3 regions of the Micromonospora sp. RL09-050-HVF-A genome follow, and region 1 is predicted to be linked to each of the others. Evidence: riboswitches for the same ligand, from Rfam matches in the RefSeq annotation. Region 1 holds a riboswitch; each other region holds the start of a gene.
The links. Region 1 has a riboswitch for cyclic di-AMP ahead of J7462_RS22570 (hypothetical protein). Riboswitches for the same ligand answer to the same signal wherever they lie in the genome.

Region 1 (6,714 bases):
GACGGCCGTGGCCGCCGTCGGAGGAATGGCCCCCACCGCAGGCGGTCAGGGCGGACGCGGTGGTGAGAGCGACGCCGGCCAGGGCGGCGCGACGGGCAAGGGTACGAGTGGACACGGGCAGACCTTTCGGTACGACGGAGACGGACGGCGGACACGGCGGAGCCGCGCCCGGGTGTCCTATCTGCGCAGTACCGACACCGTGGCGAGCCGGAGCCCGAGCGGGCGCGGTGGCGGGGCGCGCGGCTCCCGGGGCCGCGACGGCGGACGGGCCACCCCGGCCGGCCTGGTACGCACCGCGCAGAGCAGCACCAGCAGCGTCACGGTGAGCGCCCCGAGCACCGCCAGGCAGACGCTCCACCCGGTGGCCGGTGAGCCGGTCGGCTCGTAGGGCAGCACCACCACACATCCGGCCCCGCACCCGAGGGGACGGGCCGTCACCATCGCGAGCCGTACCGGACCGGTCAGGTCCCCCCGGTCCATGACCGGCGACACGACGGACGTCCGGTGGGGGCGCTCGACCGGGGTGTCGTGCCCGACGGAGGCCCGGTCCGCCGAGGTGGAGTGGCCGACCGTGGAGTGGCCGACCGGCCGACCGTCGGCGGGATGACCGGCGGCCGGGTGCGCGTCGTGGCCGAGGGTGTGCATCGCGGACAGCCCCAGCAGGGTGCCGACGAGCAGCAGCAGCCGCAGCCACCGCCCGGCCGTCGTCGTTCCCGCCCGCCGCACGGTTCCACGCTAGCCGTCCCGGACGACCGGCGGGCCCGGACGGGTCGGCCACCCGACACGGGCGTACCCGCCGCAGCGGTGGCGGGGCCTGCCACCAGCACGTGAACCGCGCGGCCCGACCTGGTGCTGGCTACCATCGTCCGACGACCCGCCGCCCGTGGATGAACCGGCTGGCCGGCTGACACGTATCCCGTCCCGGATCGTTGGGAGTACTCGCACATGGGCGCCGACCACACCCGTCCCGCTCCGTCCACCCCACCCCGGGTGCGGCGGATCCTCGTCATGACGGTGGTGCCGCTCATCGTCGTCACGGTGATCGCCACGCTGCTGCTCTGGCCGGGGGAGACCCCGAAGATCGACCAGGGCGAGCAGGTGCCCCGCTACCACGGCACGGTGACCCGGGTGGTGACCGAGCCGTGCCCGCCCGCCCCGCAGACCCCCGACGGCCCGTCGGGGGCGGCCGACGGGCCGTGCGGGACGGTGACGGTCACCGTCGGGCAGGGCCCGGACAGTGGTGAGCAGGTCGAGACGCCGGTCCCGTCGGGGCCGGGGGCACCGACGGTGGCGGTCGGCGACGAGGTGGTGCTGGTCGCGTTGGCCGACCCCACCGACCCGTCGGTGAGCAGCTACCACATCGCCGAGCACCAGCGGGGCATGCCGCTGCTCTGGCTGGTCGCCCTGTTCGCGGCGGCGATCGTCGCGTTCGGCCGGCTGCGCGGGCTGGCCGCCCTGGCCGGCCTCGGGGCGAGCTTCGCCATCCTGTTGACCTTCGTGGTGCCGGGCATCTCCGCCGGGGGCGCACCGCTGCCGATCGCGGTCACCGGCGCCGCGCTGATCATGTTCGTGGTGCTGTACCTGACCCACGGGGTCACCGCGCAGACCTCGGTGGCGGTGCTCGGCACGCTGGGCAGCCTGGTGCTGACCGGCGTCCTGGGCACGCTGGCCACCGCCGCCACCCATCTGACCGGGTACGGCAGCGAGGAGGCCACCACGCTGTCGATGTACCAGCGCGACGTGGACCTGCACGGACTGCTGCTGGCCGGGATCATCATCGGTTCGCTGGGCGTCCTGGACGACGTCACGGTCACCCAGTCGGCCACCGTCACCGAGCTGGCGCACGCCAATCCGGGGCTGTCCCGGTTGCAGCTCTACCGGGCGGCGACCCGGGTCGGGCGGGCGCACATCGCGTCCACGGTCAACACGATCGTGCTGGCGTACGCGGGGGCCTCGTTGCCGTTGCTGCTCCTGCTCACCGCCGACAGCCGGCCGGTGAGCCAGATCCTGACCAGCGAGTTCCTGGCCCAGGAGATCGTCCGCAGCGCGGTGGCGACCCTGGGGCTGGTGGCGGCGGTGCCGCTGACCACCGGATTGGCCGCGCTCGTCGTCACCGCCGGGCGCGGTCCCGCCGACGCCGACGCGACCGGACCGACGCCCACCCCACGCCCCGCCCCCGACCGTGCCGAGGCGCTGGCGGCGCTGAGCGGCCCCCGGCACGGCGAACCGTCCACCCCGGCCCCCGCACGGTGGCCAGACCCGGAAAGGAGCACGGACACCGCATGGTGACACTGCGCTGTGTGACCGGAGGTGAGGTCGCGGCTGTCGGTCGCGTCACTGATTACCCCTCGCTATCGGGAAAATACGCATTTTGCCGGGTTGTGACCGTAGATCCCCGGTACGACTCTCGGGTAACCTCGCTGCCGGTCACCGCCGAAGGCGCCCACCGGAGCCAGCGGTGCCACCGCCCAATCGCCGTACGGCGAGCCGGGGAACCGAGCACCTGGGGTGAATCCGCGCCAGCGGTAGGGGCCACTTCCGTCCCGAACCCGTCAGCTAACCCGGTCGGCGGTCGACGGAAGGGACAACTGTGACGGCACCCCTACGCCACTGGTGGACTCCGGTGGTGGCCGTGCTCGCCGCCCTGGCGCTGGTCGCCGGGCCCGCCGCCTCCCCCGCGGCGGCAGCACCCAACGCGCCCACCCCCTCGGGGCACGAGGAGGACGAGGAGCCGAAGCTGCTCACCGACGTCATCGAGGCGACGAACCGGGAGTATTCGGCAGCGAAGAACCGGCTGGAGAAGTCCAAGAAGCGCCAACTCGAGTACGCCATCGAGGTGGAGAAGGCGGAGCAGGAGCTGGCGGCGTTGGCTCCGCAGGTCAACGAGATCGCGGCCCAGTCGTACCGGACGGGTCGGGTCGGCGCGGTCGCGGCGCTGCTGGAGAGCAACGCCCCGGACACCTTCGTCCGGCGGGCCGCCGCCCTGGACGAGCTGAACATGGTCAACGCCGGCAAGCTGGCCGAGGTCAACAAGGTCAAGAAGCGTGCCGAGCAGGCCAAGCTCGCCGTCGACACCGAGGTCCGTGAGCAGCAGAAGCAGACCAACCTGATGGCCAAGAAGAAGACCGAGGCCGACAAGGCGCTCGCCCTGGTCGGCGGTCGGGGCTTCACCGGTGGCCTGGTCGACGCCACCTCGCCGGTCGCCCGGATCGCCCCGGGCCAGACGGCCGACGGCGACTGGCGCGGCGAGTCGTGCAGCGAGAACGACCCCACCACGTCCGGCTGCATCACCCCGCGCACGCTGCACATGTACAAGGAGGTCAAGCGGGCCGGCTTCAACCGGTTCGTCGGCTGCTACCGCCCCGGCGGGCCGTGGGAGCACCCCAAGGGCAAGGCGTGCGACTGGTCGTTGCAGAAGAGCGGCTTCAGCCCGTGGCACAACAACGACACCCGGATGTACGGCAACAACCTCGCCGCGTTCCTGATCCGCAACTCGGACCGGTTGGGCATCTACTACGTGATCTGGAACCGGCAGATCTGGTTCCCGGCCAACGGCTGGAGTTCGTACTCCGGGCCCTCCAACCACACCGACCACGTCCACGTGTCATTGCTGTAGCCGGCCCTCACCAGCACGAAGGCCGCCCGGCTGAGCCGGGCGGCCTTCGTCGTGCGTGGTACGCCTCAGCCGGGGACGGCCGCGGGCTCGCCGGTCGGCACGGCGTCGACACCCGTCGGCACGGCCGGCCCGGGTACGACGGCAGCGGCCGCCGCGGTGGTGGGCGCAGCCGCCCGGGTGGCGGGAGCGGCGGCCTCGTGGGCCGGCGCGACCTGGCGGACCTCACCGGCGGCGAGGCGGTAGGACATGCCGACCACCGCGCACCGCCCGGCGGCCACCTCGGCGGCGATCACCGGGGAGTTGCCGAGCAGCACCTCGACGGTCTGCGCGATGTGGATGTCGACGATCCCGTCGATGTCGTGCACTCCCTGCTGGTCGGCGCGACGCAGGCTCGGCCCGACGGCGGCGACCACCGAGTAGAGGTGCCCCGGGGGCTGGGTGCCGGTACGGGCCGCCTCCCGGGCCGCCTGCACCGCCCCGCAGGAGTCGTGCCCGAGGACCACCACCAGCGGGGTGCCGAGGATCGTCACCGCGTACTCGACGCTGCCGAGCACCTCCGGCCCGGCGGTGTGCCCGGCGGTCCGGACCACGAAGAGGTCACCCAGACCCCGGTCAAAGATGATCTCGGCGGCCAGCCGGGAGTCGGAGCAGCCGACGATGACGGCGAAGGGATGCTGGCCGTCGGCGACGGCGGCCCGGTGGCTGGCACCCTGGTTGGGGTGGTGGGGCTCCCCGGCGACGAAACGCCGGTTGCCCGCCTGTAGTTCGGCCAGCGCCTGGGTCGGAGTGATCGGGGCCATTGCCTCACCTCGGTCCGGAATCGCACCTGGTCACGCCGGCCGGCGGCGACGACGGCCGTGTTCCCACGGTCACACGCAGCGAAAGGTACGTCAAGATTTCGTGATCCACGTTTCAGGCTTTGGTCGCCACGATGTCGACCAGGGGTCGAGGCCCACGGTCGACCCGGCGGCCGACGGCGGGCCTCCCAGGTACGGGCCATACGATGACGTCATGGCGACGACGACGGGCGGCACCGGGAGCACCCGGAACTGGACGTTCCTCACCAACCACGGTCACGTGCTGCTCGCCATCGCCCGCAACCCCACCGCCCGGCTGCGGGACGTCGCCGAGGAGGTCGGGGTGACCGAGCGGGCCGCCCAGGCCATCGTGGCGGACCTGGAGACCGGTGGCTACCTGCGGCGTACCCGGGTCGGCCGACGCAACGAGTACACGATCGACCCGAGCGGTCACTTCCGGCACCCCGCCGAGGCCGACCGCCAGGTCGGTGCCCTGCTCGCCCTCTTCACCCCCACCACGCCGACTCAGGCGTCGGGGCCCACGGCCCACCCGACCGACGCCTGAGGCATCAGCCCACCTGCCCGCCCGAACCCGGCGGCGACAGCCCGGGCGACCACGCCCCAGGCGGCAGCCCAGGTGACCGGTGCCGAGTCGACGGCCCACCCCCGGTGCGTGCGTGGGCGGGCCGTCGGGCGTCCGGTGCTTCATCCGGGCCACGGCGCGGTGGCGGCACCCAGACCGCGCCCCCAGGCCGGGACGGCTCAGCAGAACCGGCCCGGGGACGGCTCGACAGAACCGGCCCGGGGACGGCTCAGCAGAAGCTGCCGGCCCGCGCGCCGCCGTCCTGCCGGGTGGTACGGAGGTCGCAGAGGTCGTAGCCGTTGGCGGTGAGCGCCGCCTTCGCCGCCGTCGTCTGCGCCCCGGTCAGCGCCGGCTCCCGGGACAGGACGAAGCCGGTGCTGCGGTCCGGGTCACCGACGACCGCCCAGCGGTAGTCGGGGTCGAGCCCGATCACCACGTAGTTCGGCCCACCCAGGTAGAGCCACCGGCTGCCGAGCTTGAGGAACGACACGGTCAACGCCGAGTCGGCCGGCGGGTTCTCGCTGCGGGCCCGACCGGTGACCGCACTGGTGGTGCCGACGATGGTCTGGCAGGTGTTGCGGACCCCGACGGTGCCGTCGGGCTGGACGTCGTACCGGGCCTTGACGTTCTTGAAGCACTGGATCTCGAAGATCGCCGGGATGGCCGCGACCTGGTACCAGTCGCCCGCGTACCGCTCGACGTCGACGTCGGCGACCGGGGTGAGTGGCCCGGTGTCGACGGCGGTCGGCGCGGCCTGCGCGGGTACGGCGGTGGCCAGCACCGTCGCGGTGGCGACGGCGACGGCCGCGGCGACCTGACGACGTACTCCCATGGTGTCTCCTCCGGTCTGTTCGGTCCCGGCGCGGCAGGATGTCGCGCCGCCGGCCAATTGCCCGGACCGACCGGACGGAAACTGTCGGCATTCTCATCGCCGTCGATGCATCCGGGAGCAGGTCAGCGCGCGTATCCCTGCTGGGAACGGTCCGTCCACAGGGCACACCGTGGCCCGGGTCACTGGCCCGATCGGGTCGCCGACGCTGCGCGCACGGCCGGGTGGGGATAGGTTGGACGGGTGATCCGCCCAGCTTCCACCCGGCCCGTCTGGGTGTCGAGGCTGCGCGACCTGACCCGGTTGGCGGTCACCGCCCTGGTGCTCACCGTCGGCCTCGGCGGGCTGTTCGCCGCCACCGGCGGCCCGGCCGCCGCTGCCGCCCAGCCGCTCGTGGTGACCTCGCGGGTGGCCGAGCTACCCGCCGTCACCTGCGCCGGTGACGACGCGTCCACCGAGACCCGTCCCGGTGCCGGGCGACCCGCCCACGGGCCCAGCCGGCCGCTGCCGGCCGGATCCGCCGACGAGCCCACGGTCCGGCCCGCCGCCCGGGTGGACGTGGCGACGCCGGACCCGGCCCGGGACGCCACCGGCCGGCGCGGCCCGCCCCGGCACTGAGCGGCGCGGCCCTCCTGGTCCCCGTCCCCGACCGCGCCCCGGTCCGAGGTGGGCCGGCCGGATCCGGTCCGTTGAGGACACGCCGCCCGTAGCTCCCGCCCCGACCGGGCCCCCGTCCGTCCACATCGTTGTTCCACCGTGAGGTGCTGGTGATGCAGACCGTCTTCTCCGCCGTCCTGCCCGACGTCCCCGCCGCCGCCGGAATCTGGCTGATCCTGCTCGCCGTCGCGGCCGTCGCCGTCGCGGCCCTGGTCGTCCGTCCCGACCGGTT
Region 2 (6,714 bases), 1.7 Mb from region 1:
GTGGCGATCCCCTCCGCCGACACGATCATCCAGGTCGACGAGGACGAGTGCATCACCGACATCCCGGTCCGGTCCCGGCTGCGCCGGGGGCAGACCCCGCAGGCGTTCCGCTCGGGCACCATCCGGGAGGCGTACCGGCGGGCCGAGGGCGACCCGGACTTCGCCGCCACCGACGACTGCGGTGTGGTGCTGCGTTACCTGCCCGGCACCCCGATCAAGGTGATCGACGGGTCGGACGAGAACATCAAGGTCACCCACCCGGTCGACGTGCACCTCGCCGACAAGCTGTTCCAGCTCGCCGCCGCCCAGGCCCCCCGGCTGTCGCACCGCAGCTACACCGAGGAGCTGGCCGGGCGCACGATCGTCATCTTCGGCGGCAGCTACGGCATCGGGCACGACCTGGCCGAGCTGGCCCGGGGCTACGGCGCGCAGGTCTTCGCGTTCAGCCGCTCCAGCACCGGCACCCACGTCGAGCAGACCGGCGACGTCGAGGCCGCGCTGAAGACCGCGTTCGAGGCCACCGGCCGGATCGACCACGTGGTGGTCACCGCCGGCATCCTGGAGAAGGGCGCGCTGGCCGAGATGGACGAGGAGACCATGGACCGGGTGCTCCAGGTCAACTTCGTCGGCCCGGTGATCGCCGCCCGGCAGTCCCTGCCGTACCTCCAGCAGACCAAGGGTCAGCTGCTGCTCTACACGTCCAGCTCCTACACCCGGGGCCGGGCCCAGTACGCGCTCTACTCCTCGACGAAGGCGGCGCTGGTCAACCTGACCCAGGCGCTGTCCGACGAGTGGGCCGAGTACGGCGTCCGGGTCAACTGCATCAACCCGGAGCGCACCGCCACCCCGATGCGTACCAAGGCGTTCGGTGAGGAGCCGGAGCACACCCTGCTGGCCGCCGAAACGGTCGCCCAGTCCTCGCTCGACGTGCTGATCTCCGACCTCACCGGTCAGGTGATCGACGTCCGGCGGGCCCCCGGCGAGGCGGCCCCGGTGCCGGCGCAGCCGACCGCGGCCGAGCAGGACCGGCTGCCCAGCGGCGTCGACGCCGGCTGACCCGACCCCCGGAGACGGTACGACATGCGTGGTGAGCTGGTCAGGAAACTGATCGCACGGTGCCTGACCACCGGCCTGGCCGTGGTCGCCTTCCTGGTGGTGGCGTTCACCGGGGCCACCGGTTGGGGCCTGGCCCTGGCGGTGGCCGCGCTGGCCGCCGCCGGCTACGAACGTCGGGTCCGCCCCGACGCCGACATCGTCGCCGAGACGGTGCTGCTGGCCGCCGGCATCCTGGTCGGCTACGCCCGCCGGCTCGACGACGGGTTCGACCCGGTGCTGGCGCTCACCGCGCTGCTGCTGCTGGGCCTGGTGCTGCTGGTGGGACCGCTGCGCGATGCCGGCAACCTGGAGATCCGGGCGGCGAACCTGCCGGTGCGGGCGTGGACCCCGCTGGTCGCCGCCCGGCTCGGCGGCGTACTGCTGGGGCTGCTCGCCGTGGTGGCGGTGGCCGCCGCGTTCGCCCTGCCTGCCGTGCTGGCGCTGGTCGTCGTGCTGGTGGTCGCGGCCGGCTGCGGTGCGGTCGGCCTGGACCTGGCCCGGCGGCGGTTCCGGCCGTCGGGCGGGGGCGGCCCGGTGACCCGGGCGCTGCGCGCGCACCAGCCGGAGTTCCTGCTCTACTTCTCCGCCCCACCCGGCTCGGAATACCAGGTCACCATGTGGCTGCCCTACCTGGAGCGGCTCGGCCGGCCGTTCCTGGTGCTGCTGCGGGAGCCGGAGTTCCTGCCCACGATCGCCGCCGCGACGAGCGCCCCGGTGGTCTACTGCCCCACCCTCAAGGCGATGGACGAGGCGCTGGTGCCCAGCCTGCGGGTGGCGTTCTATGTCAACCACGGGGCGAAGAACAGTCACTGCATCCGGTTCACCCAGCTCACCCACGTGCAGCTGCACCACGGCGACAGCGACAAGGCCCCCAGCGCCAACCCGGTCTCGGCCATCTTCGACAAGATCTTCGTGGCCGGTCCGGCGGCGATCGAGCGGTACGCGCGGGCCGGGGTGGAGATCCCCGCCGAGAAGTTCGTCGTGGTCGGCCGCCCGCAGGTCGAGGCCATCGAGGTACGCCGGGAGGCCCGCCCGCTGACCGCCCCGACCGTGCTCTACACCCCCACCTGGACCGGCCACCACGCCGACGCCAACTACTGCTCGCTGCCGGTGGCCGAGCCGCTGCTGCGCCGGCTGCTCGACCGGGGGGCCACGGTGATCCTGCGCGCCCACCCGTACACCGGGCAGAATCCGGCCTCGGCCCGGCAGTTGGCCCGGCTCACCGAACTGCTCGCCGCCGACCGGACCCGCACCGGCCGGCAGCACCTGTGGGGGGCGGCGGCCAGCCGCGAGCTGAGCCTGACCGAGTGCGTCAACCGCTCCGACGCGCTGGTCTCCGACGTCTCCGGGGTCATCTCCGACTACCTCTACTCCGGCAAGCCGTACGCGGTGACCGACCTGGGCGTCGACGGCGACGAGTTCCTGGACCGGTTCCCGCTGGCCCGCTCCGGTTACGTGCTGCGCCGGGACATGGCCAACCTGGACGAGGTGCTGACCGGGCTGCTGGACACCGACCCGTTGGCGGCGGCCCGCTGGCAGACCCGCCGCCGTTACCTGGGCGACTTCCCCGCCGACGCGTACGCCGAGGGTTTTCTGGCCGCGGCCCGCCGCGAGCTGGAACCGGGCTGGGCCCCGCCGACCCCCCGTGCCCCCGCCGCCCCCTCTCCCCCCACGCCTGACCCGCACCCGCCTCCGCCCACACCCGCTCGCGCCCGCACCCGCCTCCGCCCGCACCCGCCTCCGTCGGCAAGATCGTGCTCGATCCATGTTGTAGTGGCCTTCTCGCAGGAGGCCACTACAACCATGTTCGAGCACGATCTTCGTCCGGCCGGCCGGGTCGACCCGGGGACAGCGAACCGCCCCGGCCACCCGTGGTCGGGCGGCCGGGGCGGGTGGGGTGGCTCGGTCAGGCGGAGTAGCCCCGGGTGGCGATCCAGTTCGCCAGGGTGGTCACGCTGACCCAGTAGGCCGGCAGCGACGGGTCGGCCGAGTCGGCGATCCGCACGGTACGACCGTTGTCCCGGTAGCCCACGGCGGCGATGTAGTGGCCGCCGGGGAAGGAGTGCCAGCCGCCGTCGAGGTCGGTGGCGTCCCCGGCCACGTTCGCGACCACGGCCCGCTTGTCGGCGACCGCCGTGACCACGTCGGCCCGCAGCCGGTCGATCTGCGCGTCGCTCGGCGTGCCGGCGAACATCCTGGTCCGGTACGGGTCACCCTTGACCACGGCGTTGAGCACCCGGGTGGTGTCCTCGGCCGAGTTGGTGCCCATCTCGGTGGTGCCCAACAGGGCGGCGAGGTCGTCCTGGCCGCGCTCGATGCCGGCCGCGCTGAGCGCGTTGCGGACCGCCGCCGGGCCGCAGTAGTAGTAGGTGGTCTGGGCCTGGTAGTCGTAGCGCAGGACCTTCGACGACGGCGGCTTCGGGGCCGCCTTGCGGGTCAGGTCCGGGTCGGCGGTGGCCCTGGCCTTCGCCCGGGTGACGCGCGGCGACGGGGCGTCGCTCGCCGACGGGCTGGCCGAGGGGGTGGCCGACGGGCTGGTCGGGGCGGGGACGGCGACCCGGGCCTGGGCGCGGCTGGCGACGTCGTCGAGGCGGGGGCGGTCTCGGCCACGGCGGTGGCGCGCTGCTGGTCGGTCGGGGCGTCGTCGACCCCGGCGGCCAGGGCGGTGCCACCGGCGGCCAGGACGAGGACCGCCGCCGAGCCGACGACCATCCGGTACGGGCGTCGGGTGCCCAGTAGGCGGAGCTGTCGTTTCATGTGGTGCTTCACAGGGTGTTCCTCCACGGGGCGAGGCGGCGGGCACAACCCATCGGCACGCGGCGGACACGCCACGCGCGGATCGGGTGTTGCGCCGCTCGTTCGGCAGGGACCGCCCGACGGGGGGCCGGGCGGATCGGCGGCTCGCCCGGCAGGGGCCGGGCGGCGGGGCACAGAGCCGGGTCAGCGCGTCGGGCGCGACGGTCCGGCGGTGCCCCGGCACCGAGGTGGAGGAACTACCGAGGGGGTGGGGTCATGCTGCACGAGGAGGGAACTCCTTCCTTTGCCGCCGACCGGGTTAGCTGACGGATTCGGGCGGGAAGATCGCCCTACCCCGGGCCGTGGCCCGGAGATTCACCCCAGGTGGTGCGTGTGGGTCCCCGGTTCGTGACTGGCACGATTGAGCGGGTCGGCACGGCGTCGCCTCTTGCGATCGGAAACCGCACCGGACCGCAGCGACACTACTGGCCGGTTTCCCCCCTCGCCAAGCCCGTTGAGCTGCACAAACATGGGCTGGACGAGTCAGTTTCGGGGCACTCGGGCACTGACCCGCCACGCGTGGGACGGTCGGAGCGCCCGGGCCCGTCCAGGCGAAAACCCGGACGGCGGGGCACCGACCACCGATGATCGTCGCAGTCGATGTGACCGACTGTGACCAGGTGTCCGGTTTCCACCCGCAGTGACGGCACCCACAACCCGCAGATAACAATTCAGTCCCGCCGACCCGCCGACCCGCCGACCGGTCCGGCTTCGCCAACCAGCGGCCGGCCGACCTGACGGCCGGGTCAGCCGACCCGGGCCGGACGCCAGCGGGTGGCGGGGGCCGGGCGGGTGGCGGACGTCGCCGGACGGGGCAGTGGGACCCGGGTCGGCCGCCACCGTTGCGCCGCCGCGTGTGCCTCGGCAGCCAGCGACCGGGCCGCCTCGGCGGCCAGTTCGGCGTTCCGCCACGCCGCCCGTTCCCGCCCGACCGCAGCCCGGTACGCCGTACGCCGGTCCTCGCGGACCGCGCGGGCCAGCATCACCTCGTGCTCGACCGGGTGCCGACGCGGGTCCCAACCGTCGCGGTGCGCGAAGACGTCCCGCAGCCGCTCCACCGACAACTCTCCCCGCCAGTGCGCCGCCACGGCCTCCTGGTGCAGCCACCGCTCCCGACCGGCGTACTCGGCGGGCGTGCGGGGAGTACGCGGGCTGGGCAGCGCCCGGGCACCGGTGAACCGGCGGGCCAGCGTCTCCGCCTCGTCGTACGCCTGCCAGGCCCGTTCCAGGGCGTCGTGGGCCGCCAGCCAGGCCACGCGGTGGTGGCGGGCCCTCCGGGCGGCTCCGGAGGCGGCGACGGCCACCTCCTCCGCGTAGCGACGCAGGTCGGCGACGGGGGGTGGGGCGTCGGATGCCGGCGCGGCGGCAGTGGCTGCGGCGGCCGGTTGGTCCCGCTCGGGCCGGGCCACCAGGATGGTGATCCCGGTCAGCGCCAGGACGAGCAGCGCGGACCAGATCACGGTGGCGGTCGGGACCTCGATCAGGAACTGGGAGAGCACGGTGTTCACGGTCGACACCTCGCAGGCGGGATGCGGAAGAGGAGGCCGTACCGGCGGCGGGAACATCCGGCCGGACGGTGCGGGTGTGGTGCGTGGCGGAGGCGGTCGCGGGTGGGTCGGCCCCCGCGTGGGCGGTCAGCCCGCCGGGGGTGCCCGGGGGGCGGTGGCGACGGGTGTTCGACCGGCCGGCAGCGCCGGGGGCGGGGCGCTCCGTGCGACGCCGGCCGGCACGACGGCGTCGACCCGGTCTGCCGTCGGCACGGCCAGCACCACGGCGGCCCGGTCCGCTGCCGGCACGGCGAGCACCACGGCGACGGCCCGATCTGCGGCGACGCCGGCCGGGTCGGCCTCCTGCCCACCGCTGCGGATGCCGGTCGGGGTGGCCGGGGCTCCGGCCGCGTGCAAGGACAGCGACGCGTCGACCGGCAGGGCGGCTGCCGCCGGCCCCGGGTCGAACGACGCCGGGCCGGGCAGCGACGGGCCGGCGACGGCGAACGCGATCGCGACGGCCAGGCCGGTCAGCAGCCGGGACCACCAGCGGGCGACCCACCACAGCGGACTGGTGAGTGCGGCCGGGAGCATATGTCCACGTTACCGCCGGGGTGACCGACCCGCAGCACCGCCGGGCGTGTCGCCGCGCCCACCACCGTGGACCTGGTCCGGACGGCCGGGCGGGGTGGTCAGTGCGGGTCGCGCGGTCCGACGTACTCGACGGGGAGTCCGGCACGCCGCCCGTCGCCGGCAGCCCGCGGCCCCGGCACGGTGACACCGCCGCTGCCGGCCGCGTCGTCCGGCCGAACCCCACCGGCGGCGGCGACGCCGGCCGGCGCCCCACCACCGACAACGGCGTCGGGAACAGCGGCGTCGGGGACAGCGGCACCGCGGGCGGCGTCGGGGGCGGCCGGCACGGGTGGGGTACGGCGGCGGGGAGCGAGCCGGCGCATCATCGGCGTCTCCACGAAGCGGTGCAGGGCGGCGGCCAACGCCAGGTTCAGCACCAGGAAACCGAGCACGGCCAGTGGCCCCGACCAGCCGGGCAGCCCCACACCCCAGTGCCCGGTGAGCCGCAGCACCGTCATCATCACCAGCACGTGCACCAGGTAGAAGGCGAACGACACCTCACCGAGCCAGATGAGGGTGCGGTGCCGCCACGGTGACCAGCGGCCCTGCACGTCCGCGCGGGCCGCCGCCGGGATGACCAGGATGTACGCCACCGACAGCAGCGCCGCCCACATCTCGGCCGGAATCCAGTGCGCCGCCACCCAGACGACCACGAACAGCAGGCTGGCCAGCGGCAGGCCGGGCCCCCGCCAGTGGCCCCGGC
Region 3 (6,714 bases), 2.3 Mb from region 1:
GTCGGCGGCGGTGAACGTCGGCTTCGGCAAGGCCGCCCCCGGGCAGACGTACCCGGCGGTGTTCACCTTCGGCACCGTCGACGGCAAGGCCGGCGTCTACCGCTCCGACAACACCGGCGGGGCCTGGGTGCGGATCAACGACGACCAGCACCAGTACGGCAACGCGGGCGAGGCGCTCACCGGGGACCCGAGGGTCTACGGCCGGGTCTACCTGGGCACCAACGGCCGGGGCATCCTGGTCGCCGACCGGCTCGGCAGCAATCCGACCACGCCTCCGCCCACCACGCCTCCGCCGACCACGCCCCCGCCCACCACGCCGCCCCCACCACGCCTCCGCCGACCACCCCGCCGCCGACCACGCCGCCCCCACCACGCCTCCGCCCACCACCCCGCCGCCCACCGGTGGGTGCGCGGCGACGTACCAGGTGACCGGGTCGTGGCCGGGTGGCTTCCAGGGCGAGGTGACGGTGCGGAACGCGGGCACCGCGCCGATCGCCGGCTGGACGCTCAGCTGGACGTTCGCCAACGGTCAGACGATCAACTCGCTCTGGGGCGGCACCCTGACCCAGACCGGGGCGCGCGTCTCGGTGCGCGACGCCGGGTGGAACGGCGCGCTCGGTGCCGGGGCCACCACCAGCGTCGGCTTCACCGCCAACGTCACCGGCAGCAACACCGTCCCGGCGGTCACCTGCACCAGCCGCTGACGACTATCAACTATCCGACACCTGCCGGCTCCCCCGATCCCGTCGGGGGAGCCGGCGCGTGTCCGGCCTGGGACCCGCCCGGCCGGTGGCTGATCGACTCAGTGGCGGCGATGGTGCGGCGTCGACCCCGGGTCTCTACCGCAACATCGCCCCAACGGAGTGGATCGAAGACGGCACAGGCCCCGGTCGGCGCCGAAGGGCGCGACCGGGGCCTGTGCGTGCCGTGGGACGGTCAGTCGTCCAGACCGACCGGGGAGTTGGGCCGGTCCACGTCGACGAACTCGATGTCGTCGGCGGCCCGGTCATCTCTGCTGCCGGCAGCCCGCGCGGCGGTGCCGGCAGCCCAGCCGATCGCCGCGCCGACCAGCGCCGCGCTGATCAGCAGGGTCCAGGGCAGGGCCGGGCGGCGGCCGGCGAGCGCGTCGAAGGCGAGCGTGGCCCGTCGGCGTGCCTCGTCGGCGGTCGAGCCGACCAGGTCACCGGCGTCGGCCAGTCCCGAGTCCCGGACCGACCTGGCGGCGTCCCGCACGCTGTCACCGGCGGAGTCGACCGCCGAGAGCAGGTGGTGCCAGGCCTGGTCGGCGATCCGCTCGGGCTTGCTGCGGCGCTCCAGAAGGTTGCTGCCGAACATCGTGATTACCTCCTCGAATGCCGAAGTCTGCGGCCACTTCGGACTTCGACGTCTCTGCGGCTCGTGACGGTACTCGCCCGCCCGGTCGTCCGCCCGTCCTCCCAGCAGTGCCCCACCCGACCGGGTCGCAAACCCGACGCGGACGGAGCGTGATCCCGGCCGGTGGAAATCATTCCCTCCTGGTCGACCCGGCCCGACCGTGACCTCGGACCGGTGGACGGGACTCGGCCTGTCCCGGCCGTGACGTCGGCCCGGTGACCGCGGTCACCGGGCCGACGTCACGGGGCTAGCGGACCAGGACCACCGACGTCGCGCGGGCGAAATCGTCGCCGTCGTCGTCATCGTCGTCGTCCCCGCCACCGCCGAAGCCGCAGGCGAGCACGAGAGCGAGCAGTGCGCCGACGCCGGCCAGGCCGAGCAGTCTCTTGAGCATCGATCCGTCTCCTCGATCGTGGTGACCCATCTCTCGCCCAGGCTAGGCACCGGGCACAACCAGCGCCGGGAGGCCGGACGGGGCTCGCCCGACCCTCCGCATCCGGCTCGGAGTGGACCCGGACCGCTACTCTGGGACGGTTGGAACGGCCCAGCTGAGCCGTTCGTCGGAGAGAACAGGACCAGCAACGGTGCGGGAAAGGACGGCCCGGTCCGTCCGGATCCGCGAATTGCTCATCCCGAGGGGTGGCGACCGAGGCCGTCGGAGGAATACTCTCGGTCGCGGCCCGCGTACTGATGAGGCGCCCGGGGACGGGCGAGTGGAGGTGCTCGCGTGAGCCTGTCGATCGTGAAGTCGGTCCTGCCGGCCGGTGTCATCGAGATCGCCCCTCGTGGCGAGATCGACGTCGACACCGCCTACGAGGTACGTGAGGCGATCGCCGAGGTGCTGGCCAAGGGCCGGCCCGCCCGGATCGAGCTCAACATGCGACTGGTCACCTTCATCGACTCCGTCGGGATCAGCGCGATGGTCGCCGGGTTCCAGACCGCCGAGGTCAGTGGGGTCAAGTTGATCGTCACCGAACCGAGCCGGTTCGTGCACCGGCAGCTCTGGGTCACCGGTCTGCTCGGTCTCTTCGGCGCTCCGGAGCCATACTTCGCCGGTGCCGCCACCCCCGAGGTGCTGCCGGGCGCCTGACCGCACCACCGGCCCCGCCTGAGCCCGCTGGCCTGGGACGTTGCCAGTCCGTCCCGGGTGCGGCACGATCGTGCGACCGACGACGGTCAGGAGGCCCGGTGGTCCGGCGGGAGAGCTTCAGCTACACGGTGCAGGCGCGCTGCGCACAGGCGGACGCGGTGGCCTTGCTGAGCGACCTGTCCCGGCAGGAGGAACTGCATCCCCTGATCGTCCGGGTGCGGCGGTTGCCCGCCCGGCCGGGCGCCCTGGCCAGCTATGCGATCACCGATCGGCTGGAGTTGGGGCCGCTGCGGTTTCCCGTCACCTATCAGGCGGATGTCCTGCAGGTCGGCGACGACGAGATCGTGACGGTGGCCCGACAGCAGCCGGGCACCACGGTCCGCAACCACACCCGGCTGCGGACGGAGGGTGACCTGCTGCGGATCGACGTGGAGATCACCCTCGCCGCGCCGGCACCGTTGTTCGGGTACGCCTTCCGGCAGGCCCGCGCCGCTCACCTCGGGCTGGCCAGCCGGCTCGGCGCGGTGCTGGACGGCCGGGCCGGCGACCCGTCTGCCGCCGGCTGACCTGGGGCCGACCTGCGACACCGGGCCCGACCCTGCGGTCGGGCGGTGTTCCGGTGGCCCGTCGGGCGGTCTTCCGGTTGGCTGTCGGCGGTGTTCCGGTGGCCCGTCGTGGACGGGCCACCGGGCCAGCTCAGTACATCGACAGGTGCACGTGGTTGGTGTGGTCGCTGGACGGGTCGCCGTTGCCCCCGCTGTACGCCTTCCAGCCGCTGCTCGGCAGCCAGATCCGCTTGAACCAGATCACGTAGAGCACGCCGAGCCGGTCGGCGTTACGGATGAAGTAGGCGGCGAGGTTGTTGCCGTACGTCCGGTCGCCGCCGCTGGCCACCCCGCCGAAGCCGTTCTTCTGCGCGGCGAAGTCGCACGCGCGGCCCTTGGGGTGTTCACCGGAACCACTGGGACGGTGGCAGGAGACGTACCGGGTGAAACCGGCCGCCTTGGCCTGCTGGAGGGCGTTGAGGGTACGCGGGGTGATGCAGCCGTTGGCCGGGGTCGGGTCGTTGACGCTGCACGACTCGGACGGCCAGGAACCGTCGGAGTTACGGGGCGCCCCCTTGGCGTTGCTGCTGGACGTGCCCTCCGAACTGCCGGAGTCGTTGGAGGAGGTGGGGGCCGGCTTGTCGGCGGCGGCCACGGCCAGCGCGCGTTCGGCCTGATCCTTCCGCTTGCCCATGGTGGCGACCTGCTTGCGCTGCTCGGTGATCTCCCGACTGACGGCGGCCCGGGTCCGGGCGGCCTGGTCCCGGGTCTCGATCATCTTGCGCAGTTCCTGGTCCTCCCGGGCCGCGACCGTCTCCAACGCCGACGCGCGGTCCATGAAGCCACCGGGGCTGTTGCTGTTGAGCAGGGCGGACATCGGCCCGAGGCGGCCGGTGCGGTAGGCCGCTCCGGCGATCTCGCCGACCTTGCCGGTCTGCGTGACCAGCTGGGCCTCGATGGCCTTGAGCTGGCCGTCCAACTCCTGCTGACGTCGGGTGGAGCGCTCGAGGGCGGTCTTCGCGTCGAGCCACCCCTTGCTGGCCGCGTCGAGCTGGTCGCGCAGGGCCGGGGTGCCGCCCTCCTCGTCGTCGCCGGGGGCGGCGAGGCGGGTGGTGGGCGCGGCGACGGCCGGGCTGAACGGCGCGGACGACACGCCCAGGGCGAGCGCCGTGACGACTGCGGCCAGTAGTCGCGTGGTGGTGCGTACGTGCATGTGATGTCCTTCCGTCAGCCGCCGACCGGGTTAGCTGACGGGTTCGGGACGGAAGATCCCTACCGCTGACGCGGATGCACCCCAGGAACGTGGTTCCCCGGTTCGCCCTGGTGGGCGATTAGGCGGCGGCCACTGCCGGCGCCGGTGGGCGCCGCCTGGCGGTGGCCGGAGCCGAGCCTACCGGTACGCGTGGGACAGCTGCCTACCTCGTGACTGAGGGTACGAGAGTGAATACTGCCAAAAGGTGTGAACGGCGCAAATTGCCGTTGATCTACAGCGCGATTCCCGGAGAGTGGGCCCGACCACCGGGCACGAGACGGCGGCCGGGTGGCAGGGCGGCGGCCCGGCCGCAGGGCGGCAGTCGGGGTCACCAGTGGGTCGGGCCGCATGCTCCGGGGGTCGCTCGGGGCTCGATCTGAAGAGTGGCGTGCTCGATGTGGAAGTCCTCCCGCAGGGCACCACGGGCGGCGGCGAGCACGGTGCCGGCCTCGGCGTCGCCGGCCAGGGTGAGGTGGGCCGAGGCGACGTCCATGCCGGAGGTGAGCGTCCAGACGTGCAGGTCGTGCACCTCGGCGACGCCGGGCACGGCGGTCAACCGGTCGTGTACGGCGGTCACCGGGAGATGCTCCGGGGCGGCCTGCACCAGGATGCGCACCGCCGCCCGCCCGAGCCGCCAGGTGCGGGGCAGGATGAACACGCCGATCGCCACGGCGACCACCGGGTCGGCCCACCACCAGCCGGTGCCGGCGATCAGCAGCGCCGCCGCGATCACGCCGAGGGAGCCGAGCAGGTCGCCGACCACCTCCAGGTACGCCCCGCGCAGGTTGATGCTCTCCTTGGCCCCCTCGCGCAGCAGGCCGAACGCGACGAGGTTGGCGAGCAGGCCGAGCACCGCCACCACCAGCATCGGGCCGGCCAGCACCTCGGGTGGCTCGCCGAAGCGGCGGACCGCCTCGATCAGCACGTAGATCGCCACCCCGCTGAGCAGGACGGCGTTGGCCAGCGCGGCGAGCACCTCCAGCCGGTAGAGGCCGAAGGTGCGCTGCGGGTCCTGCGTGGCCCGCCGGGTGGCGGTGATCGCCGCCAGGGCCATCCCGATGCCGAGGACGTCGGTGAACATGTGGCCGGCGTCGGAGAGCAGGGCCAGTGAGCCGGTGCCGAACGCGGCCACCGCCTCGACCACCATGAACACGGCGAGCAGTCCGAAAGCCGCCCAGAGCCGACCGCGGTGCCGGTGTGCGGCGTTACTGACCGTCGCACTGTGGTCATGACCTGCGCCCACGTCCACACCTTCCGTCGCCGCTGCGGACCCGATCCAATCTATGCTCACATCGCTATGTATGCAAGTGACAGCCGGGCCTTCGGCCAGGAGCGACAGCAGGGGCCGTCGACCCAGCACGACAGCGGGGTCGCCGACGACCCAGAAGCGTTCGGTGTGGCCCTCGACCAGGGGCCGGGCCGATCGGGGCCGGTGGCTCAGCCGGTGGGGTCGATGGTGGTGAGGCGCTGGGTGGCCCGGGACAACGCGACGTAGAGCGTCCGTACCCCCGAGCCCGGATCGGCCCGGATCTCCCCGGGGCAGACCAGCACCACCCCGTCGTACTCCATGCCCTTGGCCTGGAGACTCGTCACCACCTGAAGCCGCGCCCCGCCCCGGTCGCCCAACCAGCCGGCGACCTCGTCGCGGCGCGGCACCGGCGTGATCACGCCGACCGTCCCGGCCACCTCGGCCAGCACCGCGTCCACCGCGTCCACCGTCGCCGGGGCCAGCTCCGCCGCCGGCACGTGCAGCGCCACCGGCTCCACCCCGGTGGACCGCACCGCACTCGGCAACTCCAGGTCGGGATAGAGCCGGCGGATCTCCGCCGCCGCCACCGCGAAGATCTCCGCCGAGTTGCGGTAGTTGGTGGAGAGCGTGAACCGGTGCCGCCGCCGCCGGCCCAGCGCCTGGTCCCGGGCCCGGTCCAACTCCTGCTGGTCGCCCGTCCAGGCGGTCTGCGCCGGATCACCCACCACCGTCCAGGAGGCGAGCCGACCACGCCGGCCGACCATCCGCCACTGCATCGGCGAGACGTCCTGCGACTCGTCCACCACCACGTGCGCGTAGTCCCGGTAGTCCTCGGGCCGTTCCCGGGCCGCCGCCCGGGCCGCGCGCTGCCGCTCACCGAACGTGCTCAGCTCCCGCACACCGCCGGCCAGCTGGAACGGGTCCCGGTTCGCCTTCTTCGGCCGCACCGGCCGGCCCAGCAGGGCGTCCAACTCGTCCAGGAGGGCGATGTCGGCCACCGTCAGCCCCTCGACGTCCAACGACCGGTACGCCGCGACGAGCAATCCGATCTCCGCCCGGGAGAGGATGCCGGCCGCGTACCGGTGCAGCCGGTCCGGGCGGGCCAGCCAGCCCAGCACGTGCCGCGGATGCAGCCGGGGCCACCACGCCTTGAGGAACTCCCGGAACTCCGGCCGCTCGATGATCTCGTCCTCGAAGGCACGCT

Region 2: it holds a riboswitch for cyclic di-AMP, as region 1 does, so the genes downstream of both, J7462_RS29895 (C39 family peptidase) here and J7462_RS22570 (hypothetical protein) in region 1, are expected to answer to the same signal.
Region 3: it holds a riboswitch for cyclic di-AMP, as region 1 does, so the genes downstream of both, J7462_RS12090 (hypothetical protein) here and J7462_RS22570 (hypothetical protein) in region 1, are expected to answer to the same signal.

Annotation. Positions count from the first base shown of each region.
Region 1 is NZ_JAGKQP010000002.1:5,083,929-5,090,642, reverse strand. Features, by position in the region: gene J7462_RS32485 (DUF305 domain-containing protein) at 1-115, opposite strand, end outside; gene J7462_RS32480 (hypothetical protein) at 178-726, opposite strand; gene J7462_RS22575 (YibE/F family protein) at 946-2,289, shown strand; cyclic di-AMP (ydaO/yuaA leader) riboswitch at 2,456-2,587, shown strand; gene J7462_RS22570 (hypothetical protein) at 2,591-3,616, shown strand; gene J7462_RS22565 (carbonic anhydrase) at 3,682-4,416, opposite strand; gene J7462_RS22560 (helix-turn-helix domain-containing protein) at 4,628-4,978, shown strand; gene J7462_RS22555 (lipocalin family protein) at 5,226-5,828, opposite strand; gene J7462_RS22550 (hypothetical protein) at 6,069-6,443, shown strand; gene J7462_RS22545 (hypothetical protein) at 6,596-6,714, shown strand, end outside.
Region 2 is NZ_JAGKQP010000002.1:6,822,645-6,829,358, reverse strand. Features, by position in the region: gene J7462_RS29905 (bifunctional cytidylyltransferase/SDR family oxidoreductase) at 1-1,056, shown strand, start outside; partial or broken gene J7462_RS29900 (CDP-glycerol glycerophosphotransferase family protein) at 1,081-2,769, shown strand; gene J7462_RS29895 (C39 family peptidase) at 3,002-3,898, opposite strand; cyclic di-AMP (ydaO/yuaA leader) riboswitch at 4,125-4,269, opposite strand; gene J7462_RS29890 (hypothetical protein) at 4,638-5,399, opposite strand; gene J7462_RS29885 (hypothetical protein) at 5,526-5,972, opposite strand; gene J7462_RS29880 (acyltransferase) at 6,071-6,714, opposite strand, start outside.
Region 3 is NZ_JAGKQP010000002.1:2,826,235-2,832,948, reverse strand. Features, by position in the region: gene J7462_RS32955 (cellulose binding domain-containing protein) at 426-704, shown strand; gene J7462_RS12105 (hypothetical protein) at 1,622-1,768, opposite strand; gene J7462_RS12100 (STAS domain-containing protein) at 2,102-2,464, shown strand; gene J7462_RS12095 (SRPBCC family protein) at 2,563-3,030, shown strand; gene J7462_RS12090 (hypothetical protein) at 3,161-4,222, opposite strand; cyclic di-AMP (ydaO/yuaA leader) riboswitch at 4,226-4,357, opposite strand; gene J7462_RS12085 (cation diffusion facilitator family transporter) at 4,590-5,504, opposite strand; gene J7462_RS12080 (AAA family ATPase) at 5,699-6,714, opposite strand, start outside.